DNA from 3 places in the Bacillus sp. N6 genome. Region 3 is predicted to be linked to each of the others. Evidence: riboswitches for the same ligand, from Rfam matches in the RefSeq annotation. Region 3 holds a riboswitch; each other region holds the start of a gene.
What was found. Region 3 has a riboswitch for S-adenosylmethionine ahead of ACUXVC_RS07275 (Na+/H+ antiporter NhaC family protein). Riboswitches for the same ligand answer to the same signal wherever they lie in the genome.
Positions count from the first base shown of each region.

Region 1 (5,901 bases), 2.6 Mb from region 3:
AGTCCCTAACCTAATAATACGCGAACGAGTTGAATTATTGTTTCGTTCTCTACTTTGTAATAAATTTCCAATCCTTTTCTTTCACTAGAAACGATTTTAGCGCTTTTTAATTTTGCTAAATGCTGTGAAATTGTAGATTGTGGCATGTTTAAGCCAGTGTACATTGTAGAAACGTTGCTTGGACCGCGCTCAATTAATCCTTTTACGATACATAAACGAACAGGATGAGCCAGCACTTTTAATAATTCTGCATTACTTTCATATAGTTCTAATTCTTTTTGAAAGGTTTCTAACATGTTCTTTTCCACCTCCGTGTGAGCTATTATACCATACTATACATACCAAAAATTTAAAGAAAAGAAAATAGTTGTTGCAGAAAAAAAGTCCTAAAGTAAAGAAATTGTAAGAAAAGAGACCATGATGTAAATAAAATAGGTAAATTAGCACGTTTTTGTAAAATGACATTTTTGGGTGAAAATTTCGATGCGTTTTAAAAATTGAAAGATATAGATATATTTGTAACACAATTTTATCATGATTTTCTTATTCTTTCAAATGAATATACTAAATTTTTAAAATAATATGACAAAGGAATTATAATGATATATATAGAATATAAAACAGGTTAAAAGAAAAGAAGCTGAATGTAATTCGCTTCTTTATGGTGATAATGAAATATTTGATTACGGCTGATAAATCTTAGGATAATCAAGTCATTAGTCATTTATTCTAAAATGCATCTTTTAGCAACGTTAAAAATCTGTGATTCCATATGTTCTCGTAAAAATCAATTGTCTCTTTTGCGGACATAAAAGGATTATTCAACGTAGAGGTTGTTTTCTGTACCATAAAGTTTTCGTATCCCAGTCCGTGGGCAAACTTAATCGTAGCATCCATACAGTACTCTGTTTGGGCACCGCAAAATTCAATGGGATTTACAGATAATTGATCTAAAATTTCTTTTAAGTTTGTTTTATAAAATGAATTTGCATGTGTTTTTCTTACAAAAAAATCTTGTTCTTGAACATCAAGATCGGTATGAATAGCCCAAATTTCTTTCTCGGGTACTAAATCATCATCACAATGTTGAACAAAAAGGATTGGTTTATTTAATTTTCTGTATGAAGAAATTCTTTTATTTACTTTTGTTAGTAAGTTCTGTAAATCAAATAAATGCTCTCCGCCATAACATACGCCATTTTGTAAATCGATAACGATTAAAATATCTGCACAAGTATCCATTATCTTCACCCCTTTGTATTTCTTAATATATCAATTAATCCATTATTTAGAAATAGATGATATACTTTTATTTTTTGGACTATAAGAAAAGAAAAAAATTCAAATGAATATAACTAAATCGCATAAAAAGAAGATATGAAAACCTATTCTCATATCTTCTTTTTTCTCTATGCATTTACAGGTTCTTCTACATAAGAAAGGGCATCTTCAAAATCGGATATTAAATCGTTAACATTTTCAAGACCGACTGATAACCGAAGTAATGAATTAGAGATTCCTCTTTCATCACGAGCTTCTTGCGACAGTGCTGCATGTGACATTTTTGCTGGATAAGAAAGAATTGACTCTACAGCTCCTAAACTAACTGCAAAAACAGGTAATTTTACTTTTGATAAAAATTGGCGGAGTGCATCTTCTGACTGCAAAGTAAATGATAAGACTGCTCCAGCTGATGTTGCTTGAGATTGTTGAATATCAAATCCGAGATGTGTTTGTAATCCCGGATAATAGACATTTTGTACTTTAGCGTGCTCTTGTAAATAATGTGCAATTTTATTGGCATTTTTAGCTGAATGCTCGAGGCGTACATGTAATGTTTTTAGACCGCGAAGTACGAGAGAACAATCTTGAGGTCCTAAAATAGCACCGAATGCATTTTGTAAAAATCCAAGTTTTTGAGCGAGTTCTGCATCTTTTACTACTGCTAATCCGGCAGTAACATCACTATGCCCAGCAATAAATTTTGTGGCACTATGAAGAACAACATCAGCTCCAAGTTCAAGTGGTTTTTGGAATAGTGGTGTCAAAAATGTATTATCAACAAAAGTAAGAGCCCCAATAGATTTTGCAAGTTTAGAAACCTCGCGAATATCTGTCACCTTTAAAAGTGGATTAGAAGGTGTTTCTACATAAAAGAGCTTTGTATTTGGTTTAATGCTTTGTTTTATTTCTTCTAAATTGGTCATATCAACAAATGTATGTGAAACACCGTAACGGGAGAGTACCTCAGTTATCCCTCGGTAAGTTCCTCCGTATACATCTTCTGAAATGAGTACGTGATCACCTTGTGAAAGAAGGAGGAATGCAGTGGAAATCGCTGCAATGCCTGATGCAAAGGCGAATCCCTTTGTTCCACCTTCTAATAAAGCAATGATATCTTCAAGAGCTTCACGAGTTGGATTTCCTGACCTGCTATAGTCATATTTTCCGAACGTATCTACATCAAACTGGTGAAAAGTTGATGTGTTATAGATAGGAACGTTCACAGCTCCTGTTTGCGAGTCATGTTTATATTGGTTGTGTAGTAAGAGTGTATCTATAGAATAACTCATATTCTTACACCTTCTTTTACAAGTGTAATGGCTTGCTTTAAGTCTTGAATTAAATCGTTACTATTTTCAATGCCAACGGAGAATCGAAGAAGACGATTACATACACCGTTTGCTGTTCTAATTTCTTCAGGAATATCAGCATGTGTTTGCGTTGCTGGATAAGTCATTAAACTTTCTACACCACCAAGACTTTCGGCAAATGTAATTAAGGATAAAGATTGTAAGAATGGATTAATCCAAGCTTCATCTTTAAGGCGAAATGAAATCATGCCGCCTCTTCCAGGATAAAATACATCTGTCACCCCGTCTTCATCATTTAAATATGCAACAACTGCTTTCGCATTTTCTTCATGCTGTCTCATGCGAAGCGCTAACGTTTTCATACCGCGAATTAATAACCATGAGTCAAATGGGCTTAAAACTGCACCTGATGCATTATGATAATGAGCGATTTCTTCACAAAGTTCCTTTCCTTTTGCAACGACAAGTCCGCTTAGTACATCGTTATGTCCCCCTAAATATTTCGTTGCGCTGTGAAGTACAATGTCAGCACCTTCTGTTAATGGTTGCTGTATATAAGGTGTGTAGAATGTGTTGTCTACAATAAGAAGTAGTCCGTGCCTTTTCGCTACAGTTGCGACTGCAGCAATATCAGTAACTTGCATTAATGGATTAGTTGGAGTTTCTATGAAAATAGCCTTCGTTTCAGTTGTGATAGCTTGCTCAATTTGTTTAATAGACTGTGTATTTACGTATCTACATCGAACATTCCACTTTTTTTCATGTTCAGAAAATAATCGATACGTTCCACCGTATAAATCTTCAGATACAATAAGTTCGTCTCCAGAGCGGAATAGAGAAAGGACGAGGAGAACAGCCGCCATCCCTGAACTACAGGCATAACCTTGTTCGCCATATTCTAAGTCTGCGATTGCCTGTTCTAAAAGACCTCGAGTTGGATTGCCAGTTCGTGAATAGTCAAAGCCAGTAGATTTACCAATTCCTTCATGACGATAAGCGGTTGAGAAATAAACTGGTGGATTAACCGTTCCAGTTGTAGTTTCACTGCGATTGCCGATTTGTGCTAGTTTTGTTTCGATTGTTGACATGTGAAAATTCCTCCTTTTTAAATTGAAACATTAAGTGAATATAAAATAAAAAAAGCCTTCTAAGAAGAAGGCTTTCGGTTTGAATAGAGTCTTCTTCTCATCTGTCAAATCTTTCACAATTTGCTGGAATTAGCACCTTATTAACAAAATGTTAATGGTTGCTGAGGCGTCACAGGGCCAGTCCCTCTACCTCTCTAGATAAGAATGTTCGTATGAAATTTTTATTATGTTTTTAACTTTACAACAAAAGATAATTGAATTGCAACTTTATTTTGAAAAATTTTTATTTTTCCGCAAGTGTCATTGACTTTTACTTTTGTGCATGCTAAATTTATTAAAAAATTAACAAACATTGTTAAAAGGGGAACGCATTTCCTTTTAGCTACATAAATAAAATAATAAAGACAACTCTTATTGAGAGCGGTGGAGGGAAAGGCCCTGTGAAACCCGGCAACCTTCAAACGAAATGTTTGAAACGGTGCTAATACCTGCAAAACGAATGTTTTGCATAATAAGAGGAGGAACGATTATGTCCCCCTCTTCAAAGTGAAGAGGGGGTTTTTATATTGATAGAAATGAGGGAGATTCGTGAAATTACTAGATTTATTATCAAAAGGAATTGTAATAGGTGATGGTGCGGTTGGGACGTTATTGCATTCACATGGCTTGCAAAGTAGCTTTGAAGAATTGAATGTATCTGATCCAGACTTAATTATATCGATTCATAAACAATATGTAGCTGCTGGAGCAGATGTAATTCAAACGAATACGTATGGAGCAAATGAGGCGAAATTACGTATGTACGGCTTAGAAAATCAAGTTACAGAAATTAATAGAGCGGCAGTAAAACTGGCGAAAGCATCTGTGACAGATAAAAATGCAATTTTAGGAACAATTGGTGGTATGAAACATATCGGAGCCGTTACAACGACTGATATGGAAAGGGAGTTTATGCTACTTGAACAGGCAGGGGCTTTACTAGAAGAACAGGTTGATGGATTACTATTAGAAACTTTTTACGATGAATTTGAATTACTTCATGCTGTTAAAGTATTGCGTAAGCAAACGAACATTCCAATTGTTGCTCAATTAGCGTTACATGAAGCAGGTACGACTCAAAATGGAAATGATGTCAATGAAATATTAAAGCAACTTATAGATTACGGTGCAAATGTTGTTGGATTAAATTGTCAACTAGGGCCGCTTCATATGACGGAGGCTTTCAAAATGATATCGATTCCGCAAAATGGCTATTTATCAGCATACCCAAATGCAGGTCTCCCGAATTATGTGGAGGGACGTTACGTATATGAGGGAAGCCCAGCTTATTTTGAGGCGATGACGCCGAGATTTATTGAGCAAGGTATTCGGTTATTAGGTGGTTGTTGTGGTACGACTCCAGAACATATTCAAAGTATGAAGCACGCTGTTGCGAATGTTACACCTGTAATAGAAAAAGACACCATTCAAAGGCCGAAAGTTGTTCATACGCATGAGAAACGTTCGAAGGCTCACGTCACTCTAGCAGAGAAAGCGAAAAAACAAACGACAGTTGTAGTGGAATTAGATCCACCGAAAACGTTAGATACACAGCGGTTTTTTGAAGGAGCAAGAGCTTTAAAAAGAGCGGGAGCAGATGCTATTACTCTAGCAGATAATTCATTAGCATCGCCTCGTATTTCTAATATGGCAATGGGTGCGTTATTAACGAAGCATGATATCCCGGTATTGACACATTTAACGTGTAGGGATCATAACGTCATTGGACTACAATCTCATTTGTTAGGTTTATCGGCGTTAGGGATGGAAGAAGTGTTAGCTTTAACTGGTGATCCAGCGCGCGTTGGTGATTTTCCTGGTGCAACTTCTGTATACGATTTGTCCTCTATTGAGCTCATTAAAATGATTAAAGAAATGAACGATGGACGTTCAATTTTAGGGAAATCAATTGGACCGGCGACAAGGTTTTCTGTAGGCGGCGCATTTAATCCTCACGTGAGGCACTTAAAAGCAGCGGTTAAGCGAATGGAACGAAAAATAGATGCTGGAGCGGAATATTTTTTAACTCAGCCAATTTACGATATCGCGTTAATTGAAGAAGTGTATGAAGCGACAAAGCATTTGGAACAACCTATTTTTATTGGAATTATGCCGTTAGTAAGTAAGCGGAATGCAGATTTTCTTCATTTTGAGGTACCGGGTATTACTCTTCCAGAAGA
Region 1 is NZ_CM127843.1:4,165,284-4,171,184, reverse strand. Features, by position in the region: gene ACUXVC_RS21455 (ArsR/SmtB family transcription factor) at 6-296, opposite strand; gene ACUXVC_RS21450 (cysteine hydrolase family protein) at 730-1,242, opposite strand; gene metC (cystathionine beta-lyase) at 1,410-2,573, opposite strand; gene metI (cystathionine gamma-synthase/O-acetylhomoserine thiolyase) at 2,570-3,682, opposite strand; SAM riboswitch class I at 3,777-3,887, opposite strand; SAM riboswitch class I at 4,091-4,200, shown strand; gene ACUXVC_RS21435 (bifunctional homocysteine S-methyltransferase/methylenetetrahydrofolate reductase) at 4,271-5,901, shown strand, end outside.
Region 1: linked by a shared signal. The riboswitch ahead of ACUXVC_RS21435 (bifunctional homocysteine S-methyltransferase/methylenetetrahydrofolate reductase) and the one ahead of ACUXVC_RS07275 (Na+/H+ antiporter NhaC family protein) in region 3 are both predicted to bind S-adenosylmethionine.

Region 2 (5,901 bases), 1.1 Mb from region 3:
ATTACCGTCGTTCGAAGAGAATGAGCTAAAACCTATTAATAGCGGGATAAACATGTAAACAGAAATAAAATAATGAGAAAAGTTGACGTATTAGTCATATTTTTTAGTATTCATTTTGAGAATTTCCTGTATAATACAATTTGAAAGAAAATCTATGGTTCGACAAGGAACACTCCTTTCGGTTTTGCTCACTGAAAGGAGTGTTTTTTTATTGACATAGATCAAGAGTTTTGATTTCGGAATGTTCAATAATTAGATAGAAGAAAAACTCTCTATTTAAGTAGTTGATTTGGAAAATATTAAATATATAAGAAAAAAATTGAATTTATTTTTAGGGTTTTGTATAGTATACTAAGTGGTTTTATAATCGAATATCGAGATTTTAAGTTTCAGTTATTATTTTAATATTGATTATATTCTGGCATAATAGATTTGTACTTTTGGAAAAGACAAAAATGGTGAGGGGAAATGTTATGTGGGAAGGGATGATTGTTAGATGAATAAAAAGAATTATGTTGAATATGTTGACGTACTACGTGTATTTTCGATGTTTGCGGTAGTGTTTCTTCATACTGCTGCAGGAAGTTTACGGGGGAATATCGGTTCGGGTACTTGGCATATAACGAATGCACTGACAACTGTATTTAGTACAAGTGTACCTATCTTCTTTATGATTTCTGGTGCGATGTTAATGAGGAGTAGTAAAACGGAATCACTTAAAATAACTTATACAGAACGTTTGCCAAAATTAATTGTGCCATTTATTATATGGTCAACTATTGCTGTGTTATACTTTACGCCAAGGCCGATACAAATAACAAATGTTATTAAGAGTATTTTATACATACCGAATCAAGCAGCGACAGTACATCTTTGGTTTATGTATGCCATTATTCCTTTGTATATTCTTTCTCCTCTTTTAAAGAAAATGGTAGATGCTTTAAGTAAAGAGCTTATAAAGTACATGTTAATTCTTTGGTTTATAGTAAGTTCGCTATTGCCAACAATTGCAGTACTAGTTCCAAATGAATTAAAACCAATATTTACGTTGTATCCTAATTTTGATATGAACTTTTTAGGCGGATATATAGGGTATTTCCTCATAGGTTATTATTTAATGACATATGAGAAGAAGGTATCCAAAAGGTTGTTACTATCCATAATCGTTATAGATACACTTTTAATTATATTGGGTACTTGGTATGCAACGGTTAAAATAGGGGAATACTCTGAGGATTTTAAGGCATACGTTAGAGTATTCGAAGTAATGCTTTCAGGTTCAATCTTCTTATTAGTAAAAGAGTATTTTAGAAATTACTCAATGAATCCGTTTATGTTTAAGTGGATACAAATTTTATCTGCTTTTTCATTTGGTGTGTATTTAATGCATAATTTAGTAGTTGTATATATTGGGAATAGATTGAATATTTGGCCAGCACAATCAATTTGGATGTTATTAGTTGCTTTCATAATAATTACAGTTATAACAATGATAGCAATTATAATTTTTGCAAGTATAAAAATCACATGTTATCCATTAACAGGAATGAGTTTTAAGGAAGCTTCTCGTACATGTAATATTCAATTTTTATGGGGAAATTGGACTCAATCAAAAGATATTAAAAATGATAATGTATCAATGTAAATAATTAGTGAGATTTTTATAAGTATGATATGAATTCCTCAAAATAGGGCATGAATAGATGGTAAATATAATATAGTCGAAAAAAATCCTTTTGAATTTTCAAAAGGATTTTTTTCGTTGGACAAACTCTTTTGTGCTAAGTATTTCCGCATATATATTATTCAAACTTGCTAAAATTGTATTATGAATATAAACAGCTGGTATAGTAGCATTCTTAAAAGAAAGGTCTTTTGTAGCACAAGCATCATGTATAACGGTACATTGAAATCCAAAATCGAATGCAGCCCTTACTGTAGCATCAATACACATATGAGTCATCATCCCGCATACGACGACATGTTCAATGTCTAAACGCTGTAATTGCTCTAGAAGATTAGTTTCTCGGAAGCTATTTGGATAATGTTTGACTATAACTGTTTCTTCTCTAAGTGGACGTACGCTTTCGTGAATATGTACACCTTCTGTATTAGGTAGGAAAAAAGTAGCGTCATCTTTTATAGCTACGTGTTGGATATGAAAAATAGGTTCGCTGTTTGTTCTAAAGTGTTGTAATAACTGATTAGCATATTCGCTTGCTTCTACTGGATTACGCAATTCCATCTTTCCATTTGGAAAATAATCGTTTTGAATATCGACGAGTAAAAGAGCTGTTTTCATATATTTATCTGCCTCCGAGTTTCATATTCAAATAAATTTATTCAATTCGTAGAGAGGATTCTCCTGTTTAAAAATATGAGGAAGAAGAATTTTAAATAACCTTGAAAGTTACTATTTTCTCATGAATTTTCATCTGAAAATTTTAATAAAGGAATAATTAATATTTTTCTAAAAAATGTATTGACTCTTATTATTCTGAGTTCTATAATGAGAATTAATTAAATGACAATTAAATCGATACATTCTTATCCAGAGAGGTGGAGGGACTGGCCCTACGATACCTCAGCAACGGGTTTTTTAATACCGTGCTAACTCCAGCAAGCCATATAAAGGCTTGGAAGATGAGAAGATGTGAACGAGTACATATAAGTGCTCTCCTTCTTATCTTTATGGTTGATAAGAAGGAGAGCACTTTTTATTTTACCTCGAAAGCTCTACTTCAAGTTTTTACAGCATATAGGAGGGGAAAAAATGATTTTTTTTAACAATGTAAGTAAAGTGTATGAATCAGCTGGGCGATCTGTTCATGCGGTGGAGGATGTAACATTATCAGTTGAGAAAGGCGAAATTTTTGGCATTATCGGTTTTAGTGGCGCTGGAAAGAGTACATTATTACGCTTAGTAAATATGTTAGAGAGACCAACGTCAGGAACGATTGCAATAGATGATAAAGATATTACATCATTATCGACGAAAGAATTGCGCAAACTAAGACAAAGAATCGGAATGATTTTTCAAAGCTTTAATTTATTTAATTCAAGAACAGTGTTTGGGAATATTGCTTATCCATTAAAGTTAGCGAAATTGCCAAAGAACGAGATAAAGGAACGAGTGAATGAACTGCTGAAGTTTGTAGGGTTAGAAGATAAAGCAAACTATTATCCAGAACAGCTATCAGGGGGACAAAAACAACGTGTTGGTATTGCTAGAGCACTTGCGACATCGCCAGATATTCTTATATGTGATGAGGCAACATCAGCCTTAGATCCAGAAACGACGACAGAAATTCTAAACTTATTAAAGAAAGTAAATCGAGAATACAATTTAACAATCCTTCTTATTACACATGAAATGCATGTTGTGAAAGAAATTTGTCACCGTGTAGCTGTAATGGAGAAGGGAAAAGTTATTGAAGAAGGAAAACTGTTCGATGTTTTCACGCAACCAAAAACAAAGACGACTCAAAACTTTGTACGTTCTGTTATTAATGATTATTTACCAGAAAGTGTTCTAGCGAAAATTCAAAATGGTGGTCAAATTTATCGTCTAACATTTACTGGTGAGGAGACAGGACAGCCGGTACTATCATATATCGCAAAAAACTATAACGTCGATGTAAATGTACTGTACGGAAATATTATTGAACTTCAAAATGTGCTATTTGGAAATCTGCTTGTAGAATTGCAAGGTGAGCAGAGGGAAATTCAAAAAGCATTACAACATCTAAGACTGCAAGTGCAGCTGAAGGAGGTAGAAGCTCATGCGAGTTGATTGGAGTATATTTTGGCCGCGCATACTAGATGCGACGGGGGATACCCTCTTAATGGTAATTGTAACCCTTATATTCGCTACAATTCTGGGTATACCTCTAGGTTTACTTTTATATGTAACGAGAAAAGGAAACTTTTTAGAAAATAAATGGGTCTTTTCTATTCTTAACATCATAATTAATACAATTCGTCCGGTACCATTCATTATCTTTTTAGTAGCTTTAAGTCCACTAACGAGAAGCGTTATTGGAACGACGATTGGAACAGCAGCAGCAATTTTCCCGATGACGTTAGTCGCATCAATTGGTATTGCTAGAATGGTTGAAACAAATCTTGTTTCCGTTCCGAAAGGAGTAATTGAGGCAGCACAAGCAATGGGCGCCTCGCCAATTAGAATCGTTTTTGAAATCCTTGTACCAGAAGCGTTAGCACCATTAATCTTAGGTGTCACATTTATGACAGTTGGTTTAATTGAATTTTCTGCAGTTGCTGGGCTTGTCGGTGGTGGCGGTCTTGGTGACTTGGCAATGACATATGGTTATCAACGTTTTGATACATCAGTTATGTTTGTAACGGTTGTTTTACTTATTATTCTCGTACAGATAGCTCAAAATTTAGGAAACTACTTTGCGAAAGTCTTGTTACGCAGATCATAAAAAGGAAGAGAGGAAAAGAAAATGAAGAAAATTTTAGCATTTGCATTATCAGCAATTGTAGGCGTCTCAGCATTAAGTGGCTGCTCAAGTGGAGACACGGGTGCAGGAGCGAAAGAAAAAGTAGTTCGCGTCGGTGTAACTGGAACGGATGGAGACGCTTGGGAAATTTTGAAGAAAAAAGCTGAAAAAGAAGGGATTAAGATTAAACTGGTGGAGTTCTCTGATTATACAACTCCAAATAAAGCTTTAGCTGATGGAGATATTGAATTAAACTCATTTCAGCATATTGCTTTCTTAGAGCAATTTAAAAAAGAGCATAAGTTAGATATTACAGCTGTTGGTACAACACAAATTGCGCCAATGGGTTTATACTCTGAAAAATATAAGAAGGCAAATGAAATTCCAGATGGTTCAGAAATTGCAATTCCAAACGATCCAACGAACCAAGCGCGTGCATTAAAACTTCTTGATGCAGCTGGAGTATTAAAGCTTAAAAAAGATTTTGGCTTATTTGGAGATCCAAGCGGCATTGCTGAAAATCCGAAGAAGTTAAAAATCACGCCGGTTATCGCACAGCAAACACCTCGTGTGTTAAAAGATGTAGCGGCATCAGTTATTAATAACGGTGTTGCTGGTCAAGCTGGATTAGATCCAGCGAAGGATCCTATTTTCTTAGAAGATCCAAAGAATGAAAATGCGAAGCCTTATATTAATATTTTCGCAGCTCGTACGAAAGATAAAGATGATCCAACACTGAAAAAAGTAATTGAACTATACCATTCAAAAGAAGTAACAGATGCAATTAAGAAAGAAACAAATGATGGTTCAATTTCAGTTGATCTTTCACTTGAGGAGCTTGAAAAGATCGTAAAATAATGATTGAGTTTAATGGACTAACAGAAGGAACCCCTCCGCTGTTAGTTCGTTCAACATATAAACTTAACAAACGAACCCTAATTCTGTACCTTTCAATTTTGTATAACGTAGAATCCAATGTTTGTTAAGTAGAGTAATGGACCAGGAGTTTTCCTGGTCTTTTTTTATGAATGAAAGTAGCTAGCGAACAGTAAGGTAATCTGAAAAACCAATTGTTTAGATTGTTTTTTCAGATTAGGCAGAAAACTTTCTTTGAAATAGTATTCTTTTATGATAGATTTATAAATATAAAACTAGAATTTACATAAAAATCCATCATGGTAAATATACTTATCTATAATGGGTATACAGCTAACGAGGGGGAGAACGATGAGAAGACGTAATACGCAAGCGTTCACGTTTTTAGCATGGACTTCATTTGTTTGTGCGCTTTCAGGTATGCTAATTGGGATTTATACGTTAGATGAAACGCTTAGTGTAAAAGGATACTATTTAATTGGAACATTATTTTTAACGATGTCTTGTTTTGTATTACAAAAAACAATTCGTGATAATGAAGAAGATAACGAGAGATTTC
Region 2 is NZ_CM127843.1:332,794-338,694, forward strand. Features, by position in the region: gene ACUXVC_RS01795 (acyltransferase) at 497-1,645, shown strand; gene ACUXVC_RS01800 (cysteine hydrolase family protein) at 1,745-2,302, opposite strand; SAM riboswitch class I at 2,545-2,650, shown strand; gene ACUXVC_RS01805 (methionine ABC transporter ATP-binding protein) at 2,774-3,793, shown strand; gene ACUXVC_RS01810 (methionine ABC transporter permease) at 3,783-4,448, shown strand; gene ACUXVC_RS01815 (MetQ/NlpA family ABC transporter substrate-binding protein) at 4,470-5,324, shown strand; gene ACUXVC_RS01820 (YiaA/YiaB family inner membrane protein) at 5,694-5,901, shown strand, end outside.
Region 2: linked by a shared signal. The riboswitch ahead of ACUXVC_RS01805 (methionine ABC transporter ATP-binding protein) and the one ahead of ACUXVC_RS07275 (Na+/H+ antiporter NhaC family protein) in region 3 are both predicted to bind S-adenosylmethionine.

Region 3 (5,901 bases):
TCTTCAAATCGTAAGAACGGATTATTTTCATCCATTTTATGCATCGCAGTATTCATACGACGATTTGCATGTGCCATATTTTCACGTGCCATTAGTTCCATACGCTTTGCGTGCATTTCTTTTAATTTATTTTTCATTTCAGAAAGACGACGCTCTAACTCATCAATTTGCTCTACAACACCTGCATACATTTCTTCTAATCGAGTTACTTGCCCTTCATAATAAGCTACCTCTTCTAACGCACGTTCGTGCAATTGTAATTCGCCTGCTTCTTGAGCAATGATAGCTTGCTTTGATCTTTTGTTAACGAAATAACGTGCTTGCTCAAGCTCACGAGCAAAGTTAGATTTTAATGTTTTATGACGTTCAATTAACTTCTCAATTTTTGTTATTTCACGCTCACTATCACGTAAATATTGGTTTAACATCGCAATTGGATTTTTTCTTTCCTTCTCATCTAACACGTTATGAAAATCAGCTAAAATTGCATCGCGTACACGTCCGAATAAAGATTGTTTCATTATAAATCTTCCTCTCTTCTACTTTATTTATAATTTGATTTATTGTTTTAGTTTTTCATTAATTTGTTCCACTCATCTTCAAAGTTGCTATATGGTTTAGAACTTTCTGGAGCAGATTCAACAACTACATCTTTTTCTTTTTTCCACTCACGGTATCCGTAGTATAAAACCACTAAAGCAGCGATACCGATTAATGCTGGTGAATGAGAAAGCGCAATGGATAAACCGATTAAACCAACAATACCCCAAGCTAACTTTCCAAAAAATGACTTAGCTCGCACAAATGATTTATAGCTCCAATATACAACTCCTGCTCCGATTGCGAATCCTACAATACCAGCAAGACTACCAAGAGCAATTAAAGCCAAAATACCGGCTGCGATAAACGCTAGAAATTGTTTCATCTTGTGCTTGCCTCCCTTCGATTTGATACTCTTATCTTAACTATTTTTTCATCTTTCCATAACGAGCTTAAGAACCGTTTTTAACTCAGACTTAAGACCGAGTCATATTCAGCCCTTTACGCAAAAAAACGTGCAGAGTTTATTCTCTGCACGTTTTTTTAATTACTAACATTCATATTAAATTAAGCTGTTTTATGATACTCTTTTTTCTCAGCTACTTTCGAAAATCTTGGAAATCCAATTAAAATAGAAACAATCCCACATACTCCAACTAAGATTGGATAAAATGCATATGGCAACAATTCAACCGGAGATAACGCTGCAAATCCTGCTGCCGTTAACATTTGGGCACCGTACGGAATTAATCCTTGTACACAACATGAGAAAAGATCTAATACACTCGCTGATTTACGAGGGTCTATTTCATATTGATCTGCAATATTTTTTGCAAGCGGGCCTGTAAAGATAATCGAAATCGTATTATTCGCTGTACACATATTCGTCATACTTACTAAACCAGCAATACCAAATTCTGCACCTTTTTTCGAACGAATATTACGTGTTAATACATTCATTAAATATTGAATACCACCATTATATTGGATTAATTCAACCATACCGCCAATTAATATAGCAAGTAATACTAACTCCATCATACCGCCCATTCCAGTCGTTACACTTTTAAAGAAACTTTCTAACGTGTAACTTCCATCTATAAGACCGATAACACCAGATAATACAGTTCCACCAGTTAATACAATAAGTACATTCCAGCCAAGTAGCGCTGTAATAAGTACTCCTGCGTACGGTAAAATCTTTATCCAATCAAAGCTATGTGCTTTAATTTGCGTGTCACTTCCTGAAGTAACTATTACTAATAGTACAATTGTAATAATAGCCGCTGGTAACACAATTAAAAAATTCGTTTTAAACTTATCTTTCATTTCTGTTCCTTGTGAACGAACAGCTGCGATTGTTGTATCTGAAATAAATGATAAATTATCACCAAACATCGCTCCCCCAACAACAGTAGCCATTGCAAGCGCAATTGAGATATCAGTTTGACCACTAATACCTACAGCAATCGGCGCTAATGCTGCAATTGTTCCCATTGAAGTTCCCATTGCTAATGAAATAAATGCACCAATAACAAAGATTCCAGCTACGATAAATCCTGGCGGTAAAATAGTTAACGCTAAATTAACAGTTGAGTCTACTCCGCCCATTCCTTTAGCCGTTTCAGAAAATGCACCTGCAAGCACAAAAATTAATACCATAATCATAATATCCGGATTTCCTGCACCTTTAGCGAACCGCTCGACTTTCACATTAAAACTTTCTTTACGATTCATCACTAAAGCGACTCCTACAGCAATTGAAATTGCTACAAGTATCGGCAATTTATAGAAATCACCTGTAATAATTCCAGAACCAATAAATAGCGCCAAAAATATCCCAAGTGGTAATAAAGCTAAACCATTTCCTCTCGTTTCTTTCAAAGTACCATCTCTCCCTAGTTTCAACCTTTTTCTAATGAATAACAAAAGACCTCTTCCGATGAGAAGAGGTCTTATACATCTATAAGAAACGCTCTTCTCATCTTTCAAGCACATGCTTGCTGGATTTGGCACAGCACTCTGAAATCGAGTCCGCTGCCGAGGCATCGTAGGGCCAGTCCCTCCGCCTCTCTTTATAAGAAGGTTTCATATTTATTTTTTAATAATAATTTCTTCCCTAACTTTACTCGCTTACAAAACAAAAGTCAATTATTTTTTGTATAGATTTTTTTGGTAATTATACAAAAATTTGAATACAATAATCATTTTAACTTTTCGATTTCTTCTTCCAATATTGAAATCCAATAAAATTCACTATTTTTTATTGCTGCTAATATCCATTTCGTAGTGTACCAAGCTAACTCATACTCTTCCTTCGTGACATCGCCACTTTTATAAGCATCCTCTAGCTCCTCTTCATCTAATACATACACCTTACCGCTAGGTAATAATACTACATCTAAATATAAATCATCAAAATACGGTAAACCACGATCGTCTATTTCATATTCTTTCGTCACATCAATATAATATTGCACTAAATTGTGCCTATCATCTAACATAGCTGTAATCGCAAAGTTCTTTCCATTAATGAAATATTGAACCCACGTATACCCATCACTTGCAATACAAATTTCTTTACCATCATATTCTTTACAACTAGGATCTCTCACCTTTTTTATATCCAGTATTCCGAGCATTCCCTCTTCCACTTGCTTAAGCCTATAACTCTTTTCTATTAGTCTTTTCCACGAAGAACCGTCACCATATTTACGTTTCATTATGTATACTCCTCTTCTATATACAGAAAAGCTCCCACATATTATGTGAGAGCTTGTTCATATTATAATTAAGCAGCTTGACCCTTTTCAGAAATCTCTTTTAAATAAGCTTGTCCTTTTTCAGCGTCATATTGACCTTCCCACTTAGACATAACTACAGCTGCTAAAGAGTTTCCTACAACGTTAACTGCTGTACGAGCCATATCTAAAATACGGTCAATACCAGCAATGAACGCTAAACCTTCAGGTGGAATACCTACTGTACCAAGTGTCGCTAATAATACAACGAATGATACGCCCGGTACACCTGCGATACCTTTTGATGTAACCATTAATACAAGTAATAATGTAATTTGTTGTGTAATAGATAAATCAATACCGTACATTTGCGCCAAGAAAATAGCCGCAATTGCTTGATATAAAGTTGATCCATCTAAGTTAAATGAATAACCTGTCGGAATAACGAAAGATGTAATTGCTTTCGGACAACCGAATTTCTCCATTTTCTCCATGATTTTTGGTAAAACTGTTTCTGAGCTTGCTGTAGAATACGCTAAGATCAGCTCGTCTTTTAAAATCTTAAAGAATTGGAAAATGTTAATTCCAAATATTTTCGCTGTAAGTCCTAAGACAACTACGACGAAGAAGATCATTGCCCCATATACGACAATTAGCAATTTCCCTAATGGAATTAATGAAGCAAGACCAAATGTAGAAACTGTAACACCAATTAGTGCAAACACACCAAATGGTGCAAATTTCATAACTTGGTTTGTTACATAAAACATTGCGTCAGCTACACCTTGGAAAAATTGAAGAACTGGTCTTCCTCTTTCACCAATTGCTGCTACACCTAAACCAAATAGTACAGAGAAGAAGATAATAGCAAGCATATCTCCGTCAGCCAATGACTTCATAATGTTTGTTGGAACAATATTTACAAACGTATCTGCAAATGAATGACTTTGTACTTGCTCTGTCGTATGTGTATATTTCGAAATATCTGTCTTTGTTAACTGCTCCATATTTACGCCTTTTCCTGGTTGGAAAATATTCGCTATTAATAGACCAACAATAATTGCAATTGTTGTAATAATTTCAAAGTAAATAATTGTTTTTCCGCCTAGTCGACCTAGTTTTTTTACATCGCCAACACCAGCAACCCCAACAACAATACTTGCTACAACAATCGGTACAACGATCATTTTAATTAATCGGATGAAAATATCACCAATTGGTTGTAAGTACTTCACAACAGCTGGATTATCAAAGAAAATCGCCCCAACCGCAATACCAAGCGCAAGCCCTATTAATATTTGCCATGCAAGTCCTATTCTTTTCATATTTGTTGTAACCCCCTCTTCGATGTGTCACTCTATCTCTCATTCTATCTCTATAAAACTAAGAAATTAAGAGTATTACATATTATTCGACAATTCACTACATTTTGTCCCTGTTAAAAATCATAAATCAAAATTTAAAATCTGACAACAAAATAACTTTGCCCGAATGCAAATAATTTTCTTGACAAAAAATAAACCCATGTTAGAAAACCTCACATGAGAACGATTCCTTACTAGTGTTTTATTAGCTTTCTAAGTACTATTTCACCCCATAAAAACTATTACTTTCCTCCTGTATTTTACAGATTAATCCCAAAATATACCTTTATTACAGCCATAAATAAAATGTAAGTACTATGACAATTAAAGTTGAAAAATGATAAATTCCGACAAAACTTAGCAATTTTATAAAGTTTTCTTTACATTATGATTACAACGATAGACACTCTTCTTCTTATGATATATAACATTCATAGGGAAAGGAGTCAGACAACTATGAAAAAGAAATTTGCAGCGTTTAGTGTTTTAGCAGCAGGAACGATTTTTGCTTCCCCGTTACTTTCACCCGTATACGCTGAAACAAATCAAGATAAATTATCTAACATTCAATCTGAATTAGAAGGCAAACAAAGTGACTTACAAAATAAATCAGTCGAGAAAGAACAAATAGAAAAAGAAATTCAAGAATTACAGAAGAAAATCGATGAATTAACTACTTCTATTAATAAAAACGAGGCTGAATTAAACGATACAAAAAAAGAAATTAGCAAAACACAACAAGTAATTACTGACAAAAAGAAACATATAGAACAATTACAAACAAACATAGATACACGTCAGGAAGTTATTAAACAACGATTACAATCTATGCAAGAAAAACCGCGTACAAATATCATTACAGAAGTATTAACAAACTCTACAAACATTGCTGATCTTGTTGATAATATGTACTCCGTAAGTTTAATATTAAACAACGATACAGATATTGTAAAAAAACAAACATCTGATCAAAATGCTGTAACTACAGAAAAAGAAGCTGTTGAGAAAAAAGAACAACAACTGAAAGAATCTGAGCAAAAACTAGAACAAAAACAACAAGAATTACAAAATAACCAACAGCAGCAACAGACTCTTATTAACGATCTACATACGAAAGTAGCAAAAGTAGATTCAGAGATTGAAGGATTAGAAGAATCCAAAGGCATTTTAGAAAATCAACGTCAAGCTGTGCAAAAAGCAATTGAAGAAGAAAAACGGGCCGAAGAAGCTCGTAAAGCGGAAGAAGCTCGCCAGGC
Region 3 is NZ_CM127843.1:1,392,011-1,397,911, reverse strand. Features, by position in the region: gene ACUXVC_RS07285 (PspA/IM30 family protein) at 1-521, opposite strand, end outside; gene ACUXVC_RS07280 (lmo0954 family membrane protein) at 569-925, opposite strand; gene ACUXVC_RS07275 (Na+/H+ antiporter NhaC family protein) at 1,108-2,424, opposite strand; SAM riboswitch class I at 2,519-2,624, opposite strand; gene ACUXVC_RS07270 (DUF402 domain-containing protein) at 2,745-3,263, opposite strand; gene gltP (glutamate/aspartate:proton symporter GltP) at 3,332-4,606, opposite strand; gene ACUXVC_RS07260 (murein hydrolase activator EnvC family protein) at 5,102-5,901, shown strand, end outside.